4 regions of the Rhodococcus sp. 06-1460-1B genome follow, and region 2 is predicted to be linked to each of the others. Evidence: riboswitches for the same ligand, from Rfam matches in the RefSeq annotation. Region 2 holds a riboswitch; each other region holds the start of a gene.

Region 1 (2,196 bases), on a different contig from region 2:
GGAGCTCCTGCGGCGGTAGAACCGCTCGGGACACCAGATCTGCGGTGACGAGGAAAGCCGCACCCAGGACCGGGGTGATCACGACAAGCCTGCTGTGGTCGGCCCCGACCAGTAAGCGTGCCACGTGAGGTACGACCAGACCCACGAATCCCACGGCGCCACAGATCGACACGTAGCACCCCGTCATCGCCGCTGATGTCACGAAGAGAGACAACCGTAGACGTGCCGCGTTCAAGCCCAGTGCCGCGCTGACTTCGTCTCCCATCGACAGCGCGTTGAGTCTGCGTGCCGTCAGAGCGGTCGCGGCGACTCCGGCCACGGTGACTGCGGCGGCCAGCGGGACGCTGGCCCAGGTGGCACCGGCGAGGCTGCCGAGCAACCAGAACATCACACTGCGAGCGCCGTCGCCCTGAGGTGCCAGGAAGATCAGCACGGTGGTCATTGCAGAGAATCCGTAACCCAACGCGGTACCTGTCAGGACCAGGCGCAGTGGCACCAGCCCTACCGGGGAGCGTGCCATCAGATACACGAGGGCGGTTGCGGCGAGTGCGCCGAGGAATGCTGCACTCGAGAGTGCGTAGATGCCCAGGGCACCGAATGTGCCGAACAGGACCACCGACGTCGCGCCTACCGATGCACCCGAGGAAATTCCGAGAACGTAGGGATCTGCGAGTGCGTTGCGCACCATCGCCTGCACCACCAGTCCGACCACAGCCAGACCTGCTCCGATGACCGTCGCCAGCAACACCCGAGGCAGCCGAGAATCGATGACGATGCGGTAGTCGGGGACATCGCCGACGGCGATCGTGCCGCCGGACAGCTGTGCCCACAGGTAGCCCATCGCGTCGGTTGCCGGGATGTGCGCGGCCCCGAACATCAGTGCCGACAGTGCTGACACCGCCCAGATCGCGGCGGCGAGCACAGTGAGGGGCAGGACCGATCTGGACTGCATGCGCAACTTTCTCCGCTGATCCCTGACCTGGCGACCTGCGAAAAGCACGGCTTCCGAGGCGAATCCGCGCAGCGCGAACGACGACCTCGTCGACCGTGTCCCTCGGGATCGACAGGCGACCACGCCGGCGGCGCAGCCGCGGTGGCAGGTCTTCGGACTCGCGGACACGCCATCCGACGACGTTCTCGGACGACTCCTATTGGCGGTCGCTTCCCGGGACGAATCCCAGTGCTCGATGACCGCGGTCGTTTCCACTCACCGCTGCGGGGCAGTTCCGGATTCTCACCGGATTCCCTCTTACGATCCGATGACCAGCACGGCCATCGAAAACCAACGCCCACGCACGATAACAGCTCAGGCGTGACGCGTTGTGTCGGTCGGCTTCGGTGCAAGTCAGCGGATGTACTTCGCGGCGGATGAGGCGAAGCGTTGGGGAGAGTAGTAGTTTTCTGCCCACCGTCCACTGGAATAATTGAACCTTCATCGACGCTGATGGGTTCGTCCATCCCGAATCGAGAGGTACCCAATGCACCTGGGCGTAGACAGCTTCGTCTCTTCCGTGACCGATCCGACCGACGGCCGCGTCATCGCGCCGGAGGAGAGGATGGGGCACCTACTCGAGGAGATCGCCCTCGCGGATCAGGTCGGTCTTTATTCGTTCGGCATCGGTGAGCACCATCGCAGCGAGTACTACGACTCCGCTCCGTCGATCATTCTGGCCGCAGCAGCCGCGCGCACCGAGAACATCCGGCTCGGCAGCGCGGTCAAGGTACTCAGTGCCGACGATCCGGTGCGAGTGTTCCAGGAGTTCGCCACTCTCGACCTGATCTCGAAGGGCCGAGTCGATTTGGTGGTCGGCCGAGGCTCGTTCACCGAGTCTTTCCCACTGTTCGGACTCGACTTGGCCGATTACGATTCCTTGTTCGCCGAGAAGCTGGATCTCCTGCTGCAGATTCGCGACAACGAAGAGATCACGTGGTCCGGCCGGCACCGGCCGGCGCTGAACCGTCAGGGGATCTATCCTCGTCCGCTGCAGGATCCGCTACCCATCTGGGTCGGTGTCGGCGGCACCCCCGAATCATTCGCTCGTGCAGGGCTTCTGGGCCTACCCCTGATGATCGCCATCATCGGCGGAGAGCCGCGCCAGTTCGCGCCGCTCGTCGACCTGTATCGACGCGCGGGCGCGCAAGCGGGTCACTCGCCGGAGAAGTTGAAAGTCGGATTGCACGTGTTCGGATTCGTCG
Region 2 (2,196 bases):
CGACCCACGGAGTCTTCTGGGCCGTGGTCGCACCCGTCGCGGCGTCACTCGCACTTCCCGGTAAGCAAGGAAAAGCGATCGCCACGGTGTACGCCGGCACCTCGTTGGCGTTGGTCGCCGGTAATCCGATCACCGCGGCCATGGGTCAGTGGTTCGGGTGGCGCACTGCTGCAACGATTCTCGGTGTCGTCGCCGCCGCTATCGCGGTGGCGCTCTACTTCGTCCTCCCCGCACTACCGGTCACCCGGGCAGCTGCGGGCGACAAGAAATCACCGCGCGTGCTCGACGGCACCCTGGCGATCCTGTGTGGAGTGACGTTCCTGGCCGTCCTCGGCCATTTCGCCGCGTACACGTACTTCTCGCTCATCGTCGATCGTGCAATCGGTTCGGCCGGAACCACTTTGACGCTGATGTTGATGCTCTACGGTTTGTTCGGTGTCGTCGGTATCTGGGTGATCGGCAGAACGTACGACCGTTGGCCGCGGCCCTCCACCATCGCTGCTCTGGGTGCCGTCGCGGCCGCGACGGCGGTCCTGTGGGGCACCCTCAGCGCAGCACCGGGCAGCCTGGCCGTCCTTGCTGTCGGGGCGATCGCGTTGTGGGGTCTGGCATTCACCACACTGCCGGTCTGCATCCAGTCCGCCGTGGTTCGGGCCGCCCCTGCCGACGCCGACAAGGCGTCGGCGATCTATGTCGTCGCCTTCCAACTGGCCATTGCCACCGGGGCCCTGGTGGGAGGCGTCGTCGTCGACGCCAGGGGTATCGGGGCGGTGACCGCTGCGGCGACGATCCTGGTGGCTGTGGCACTCACAGTCGTAGTGGTCGCGCGCAGAGCCTTTCCGAGCTCGTATCCGTCGGTACCGGTCTCGACGCCGGCGCACTGACCTCGCGGCCCACTCGCGCGATAGGGTCAGCAGGCGACGAACGAGGGAATCCGGTGCAATTCCGGAGCTGGCGCGCAACGGTGACGGGTGAGAGCTCGAAGTCCGAATGCTCGGACGTCGTGATCGAACCCCACCCGCGGCTCCGCGACACGAGCCCCAAGCAGGAAGCTCTTCGATGCGTACCTCTCTCGCCGCACTAGGCGCTGTCTCCATCCTTCTGGTTTCCGGTTGTTCGACCGCGTCGACCCCCGACGCGTCCACCGACACCTCCGGGAACTATCCCCTGACCATCGAGAACTGCGGACGCGACGTCGTCGTCGACGCACCACCGCAACGCGCGGTGTCGTTGAATCAGAGCTCGACGGAAATACTGCTCTCGCTCGGCCTCGCAGACCGGATGGTGGGCACCGCCACCTGGACCGACCCGGTCCGCTCGAACCTCGAATCCGAGAACGCCAGGGTGCCGAGGCTCGCGGACAACAAGCCATCGCTCGAGGTCGTGTTGGATACCGAGCCCGATTTCGTGTCCGCGTCCTTCGGCGGCACCCTCGGACCCGGGGGAGTCGCAGATCGGAGCAGGTTCGAGCAACTCGGCGTCCCGAACTACCTCTCGCCCACCGACTGTCAGGGCAAGACCGACGAGAGCGTCAATTCCGACGGTGCTCGCACGGAGCCGTTGGTGATCGACACCGTCTATCGGGAGATTCGTGATCTCGCGGCGGTCTTCGACGTGCGAGACCGTGGCGAGCGCCTGGTCGCCGAACTGCAGGATCGGTTCGAGAAGGCCTCCGGTTCGGTCGACGCGTCAGGTGTGTCGTTGGCCTACTGGTTCGCCGACACCGATACGCCGTACATGGCCGGTTGCTGCGGATCGTCGGGCATCATCACCGACTCCGTCGGCGCCGAGAACATCTATGCCGATACCACCGACGAATGGCCACAGGTCAATTGGGAGAGTGTGCTCGATCGCAACCCGACTGCACTGGTGCTCGCAGATCTGAGCCGACGCAGTATCGCCGGGGACGCCCTGGACAGCAAAATCGGCTTCCTGGAGTCGAATTCGGTCACGAACCGAATGCCCGCCGTCGAGAACAAGCGGTACATCGTCGTCAACGGTGCCGATCTGAACCCGTCCATTCGGACGATCGACGGTGTCGAGAAAGTTGCGGCCGCCCTGCAGGATTGGGGAATGGCGTCGCGATGAGCCGCACCGATCGCGGGGTGCTCGTCCCACTGCTGCTCGCAGGATCGGCGTTGTTGGTGCTCTCGATCGGCGTCGCCGTCACCATCGGACCCGCGAACGTGTCGGTGC
Region 3 (2,196 bases), on a different contig from region 2:
GCCAAGGACTGGGAGCTGGTCACGGCCGGCCAGCGTGTGCAGGTGATCCGCAAGAAGGGACGCGGCGGCGTTCTCGAGTTCGGTACGGCTGTGGTCAACGCTGCCGACGGCAGCATCGCGGGCCTGCTCGGTGCCTCTCCCGGCGCATCGACAGCCGTACCGGCCATGCTGGACGTGCTCCAGCGGTGCTTCGGAGACAAGTACGACGCGTGGCAGCCCAAGCTCAAGGAAATGGTCCCGTCCCTGGGGGTCAAACTGGCTCAGAACAGCTCGCTGTTCGACGAGGTCTGGGCCTGGACCTCGAAGACGCTGGAGCTGGAAAGTTCGCGTGAGCTCGCACAGCACACGGGTGTGTGATAGCAAAAGGTATGAATACGCAAGCAGCAGCTCTCAAACGATCGTGGGCACTAGACCTGTCCAACAGCACGTTGTACGACCTGTTGAAGCTGCGTGTCGAGGTGTTCGTGGTCGAGCAGGCCTGCGCCTATCCGGAGTTGGACGGACGCGACCTGCTGACCGAGACGCGGCACTTCTGGCTCGAACGAGACGGTGAAGTGGTGTGCACTCTGCGTCTGCTCGAAGAGCACGACGACGGCGAGAAGGCGTTCCGTATCGGCCGCCTGTGCACCCAGCGTTCGGCCAGGGGACAGGGACACACCACGCGAATTCTGCGGGCCGCCCTGGCCGAGGTCGGTTCGGCACCGTGCCGGATCAACGCGCAGAGCTACCTCGTCGACATGTACGCCAAGCACGGCTTCCTGCCCGACGGCGAGGAAGTACTCGAGGACGGTATTCCGCACACTCCGATGCGTCGCGGTGGCGGCACCGCCTGGAGCGAGGCGTAACAGCCCGTTCGGATCCGAAGCTACGAATGCCACACACGTCCAGGCGTGTGTGGCATTCGTTCGTTCGGCGGTAGTGTTCCGTTCGAAGTCGAGTGCGGAGAAGTCCTGTGAGAATCAGGCGCGGTCCCGCCACTGTGATCAGGAGTGTTCTCCTGTCAGCCAGATCGCCGCCCGGCTTCGTGTAGTCCACCGAACGCTCGGCGCGGAACTCCGAGCACGAAGGGAATTGGTTGTGCAGCGAGAGAGCAGTGTCCCCGAACCGGGGTATCCGTTCAGTGCGATCGTCGGTCAGGATCAGCTGCGGTTGTCGTTGATCCTGTGCGCGGTGCACCCCGGTATCGGCGGTGTGCTGGTGCGCGGCGAGAAGGGGACCGCGAAATCGACGGTGGTTCGCGCGCTCGCAACTCTGCTGCCGGCCGTCGAGGACGAGGACGGTGCCCGCCCGGCCAAGCTGGTCGAGCTTCCGGTGGGAGCGACCGAGGACCGCGTGGTGGGGTCCATCGACCTCGAGAAGGTACTGCGCGACGGGGAACGAGCATTCCAACCCGGCCTGCTCGCAGCAGCACACCGCGGCGTGCTCTACGTCGACGAAGTGAACCTGTTGCACGACCATCTTGTGGACGTCCTGCTCGACGCGGCGGCGATGGGTCGCGTACATGTCGAACGAGACGGCGTATCGCATTCTCACCCAGCACAATTCGTCCTCGTGGGCACGATGAATCCCGAGGAGGGAGAGCTCCGGCCACAGTTGCTCGACCGATTCGGTCTGGCGGTCGAGGTCACCGCGTCGCGTGATGTGGACGTGCGCATGAACGTCGTGCGCAGGCGTATGAACTACGAGCGTGATCCCCACGCGTTCGCGGCCGCGTACGTCGACGAGGAAGCCGTCGTTGCAGCGCAGATCGTGGCCGCACGCTCGATCCTCGACGATGTGGTGTTGAGCGACAAGGAACTTCGGCGCATCGCCGCGCTGTGCGCATCGTTCGACGTCGACGGTATGCGCGCAGACCTGGTGGTCGCGCGTACTGCCTCGGCCCACGCCGCGTGGCGAGGCGCGAGCGAGGTGACCGAGGAGGACGTGCGCGTCGCGGCGGAACTGGCGCTACCGCACAGGCGTCGACGCGACCCCTTCGACGAGCCCGGTATAGACGACAAGCAGCTCGACGACGCCATGCGCGACGCCGCCGAACAGGCCGAGCAGCAACCCGATCCCGAGCCGGAGCCGGATCCCGACGGTGATGGAGGAGCACCGAAGCCCGACGCGGCGGATAATTCCGACGCGCCGTCGAGCACGGAATCCGACGCCCCGCAGGAACCGGCCGACAGCCAGGAGAAGGCCCCGACCGGTGCG
Region 4 (2,196 bases), on a different contig from region 2:
TGGCTGCGGTCCGTGCTCCGATGGCACCGTAGCTGACCAGGTCCGCAATGTACTGCGGGGTGATCGGGTCGAGGAATTCGCAGCCGACGGGCAGGCCGAGCGCCGAGATGTCCAGCAGCAGCTGGCGTCCCACTCGAAGACCTTCGTTGATGTCGAAGCTGCCGTCGAGGTGCGGATCGTTGATCAGACCCTTCCAGCCGAGCGTCGTCCGCGGCTTCTCGAAGTAGACCCGCATGACGATGTGCAGTCGATCGCCCAACTCGGCTGCCGTGGCGGCGAGGCGTCGGGCGTAGTCGAGGGCAGCGTCGGTGTCGTGCACCGAACACGGGCCGACCACGACGATCAGTCGGTCGTCACGGCCGTCGAGAATGTCGACGACACCGGAGCGTCCGGTACGAACACTCGCCGAGATCGCGTCGTCCACCGCGTGCTCGCGGCGTACGACCGACGGCGCGACCAGCGGACTGATGCTGATCGTGCGCTGATCGTCGAGTGACGGGGTGTCGAGGGAGAGCGTCATGAGAGGGTTTCCTGTTCCCAGGCCGGCTCCGCATGCTCCACGCGCACTTCGAGCCGGTCTGTATCCGGCTCGTGGGGGTGGAGGGTCAGCGCATGGCGTCGCTGGCTGACCCACCCGGGGCCGGCCTGCTAAACCAGAAATACGTGCACTGCATGAAGAGCACCGTAACAGACTCTCCCGTGATGCATCTATGCTCGTCCCTGCAGTCGGTTCGCCAGGTGGTCATGAGGAGCCCCGAAGTTCACCTCGGCGTCGAGCGGTGCGTGCAGTCACGGCGCATCGCGAGAGGGAACCCGGTGAGAATCCGGGACTGTCCCGCAGCGGTATGCAGGAACGACCGCCGTCATCACGCACTGAAGAAGCCTCTTCGGGAAGCGACGGCCAGTAGGAGTGGGCTCTTCGTCCGCGCGCCTGCAAGTCCGAATACCTGCCCTCTGTGCTGTGCACGCCGTGTGCAGCGGTTCACCGCCTCGTGGAATGGGCGCGTAACCCTGGTACGGCTGTGGTCAGGGCTCACCGGGATCTGCGCGCCCGTGAAGACGGTGCACCACCCACGTGTAGTCACCCTGGAGATCAACTGTGAACAACGATTTCACCGCCACCGTGCTCGGTTCGGCTCGCATCGGACCCAACCGAGAACTGAAGAAAGCCGTCGAATCCTATTGGGCCGGAAAGCTCGATGCCGAGGCCCTCGAATCGGTCGCGAAGAATCTTCGCGAGAACGACTGGCGCACACTCGCAGCCGGGCTCGATTCCGTTCCCGTGAACACCTTTTCGTACTACGACCAGATGCTCGACACTGCGGCCCTCCTCGGAGCGTTGCCACCGCGAGTCGAGGCGGTCGAAGGCGAACTCGATCGGTACTTCGCCGCGGCCCGCGGCACCGAGACCATCGTCCCGCTCGAAATGACCAAGTGGTTCGACACCAATTACCACTACCTCGTGCCCGAGATCTCGCCGGAGACCACGTTCTCCCTGCACCCGAACAAGGTGCTCGGCGAGGTGAACGAGGCTCGCGCACTGGGCATCCCGGCACGTCCGGTGATCATCGGACCGGTCACCTTCCTGTTGCTGTCCAAGTCCGTCGGCTCCTCCGATTCGCTGCTGGGACGAGTGGACGAACTGATACCGCTCTACGCCCGTCTGCTCGAACTCCTCGCCGCAGCCGGAGCCGAGTGGGTCCAGATCGACGAACCGGCGCTGGTGCGCGATCTCGACGACGAGACCGTCGCAGCGGCCACCCGATGCTTCGAGCAACTCGCAGCCTCGCAGACCCGCCCGGCCATTCTGCTGGCGTCCTACTTCGGCGACCTGGGCGACGCGCTGCCCGCAGTGGCGTCCACCGGGATCGAGGGCCTGGCAATCGATCTGACCGTTCCTGGTGTGGCCGAGCAACTTGCAGCTACTCGCGCTACCTCGACGATGCTCGTCGTGGCCGGCGTCGTCGACGGACGCAATGTCTGGCGCACCGATCTCGACGCCGTGCTCGAGACACTGTACGAGGTCGGCAGACATGCACGCGCAGTGGCGGTGTCGTCGTCGTGCTCACTGCTCCACGTTCCCTATTCGCTGGACGCCGAACCTCAGCTAGAGCCGACACTGCGGTCGTGGCTGGCGTTCGGGAACGAGAAGATCACCGAGGTCTCGGTGCTCGCGCGCGCACTCCAGGACGGAAC

The links. Region 2 has a riboswitch for cobalamin ahead of CH268_RS22240 (ABC transporter substrate-binding protein). Riboswitches for the same ligand answer to the same signal wherever they lie in the genome.
Region 1: it holds a riboswitch for cobalamin, as region 2 does, so the genes downstream of both, CH268_RS14230 (FecCD family ABC transporter permease) here and CH268_RS22240 (ABC transporter substrate-binding protein) in region 2, are expected to answer to the same signal.
Region 3: it holds a riboswitch for cobalamin, as region 2 does, so the genes downstream of both, CH268_RS06725 (magnesium chelatase subunit D family protein) here and CH268_RS22240 (ABC transporter substrate-binding protein) in region 2, are expected to answer to the same signal.
Region 4: it holds a riboswitch for cobalamin, as region 2 does, so the genes downstream of both, metE (5-methyltetrahydropteroyltriglutamate--homocysteine S-methyltransferase) here and CH268_RS22240 (ABC transporter substrate-binding protein) in region 2, are expected to answer to the same signal.

Annotation. Positions count from the first base shown of each region.
Region 1 is NZ_NOYS01000025.1:226,842-229,037, reverse strand. It holds gene CH268_RS14230 (FecCD family ABC transporter permease) at 1-952, opposite strand, end outside; cobalamin riboswitch at 1,079-1,302, opposite strand; gene CH268_RS14225 (LLM class flavin-dependent oxidoreductase) at 1,479-2,196, shown strand, end outside.
Region 2 is NZ_NOYS01000037.1:118,532-120,727, forward strand. It holds gene CH268_RS22235 (MFS transporter) at 1-884, shown strand, start outside; cobalamin riboswitch at 930-1,053, shown strand; gene CH268_RS22240 (ABC transporter substrate-binding protein) at 1,060-2,088, shown strand; gene CH268_RS22245 (FecCD family ABC transporter permease) at 2,085-2,196, shown strand, end outside.
Region 3 is NZ_NOYS01000018.1:146,336-148,531, reverse strand. It holds gene mqo (malate dehydrogenase (quinone)) at 1-357, shown strand, start outside; gene CH268_RS06730 (GNAT family N-acetyltransferase) at 369-845, shown strand; adenosylcobalamin-variant (AdoCbl-variant) riboswitch at 931-1,023, shown strand; gene CH268_RS06725 (magnesium chelatase subunit D family protein) at 1,078-2,196, shown strand, end outside.
Region 4 is NZ_NOYS01000041.1:421,612-423,807, forward strand. It holds gene CH268_RS24930 (3-deoxy-7-phosphoheptulonate synthase) at 1-520, opposite strand, end outside; cobalamin riboswitch at 760-969, shown strand; gene metE (5-methyltetrahydropteroyltriglutamate--homocysteine S-methyltransferase) at 1,100-2,196, shown strand, end outside.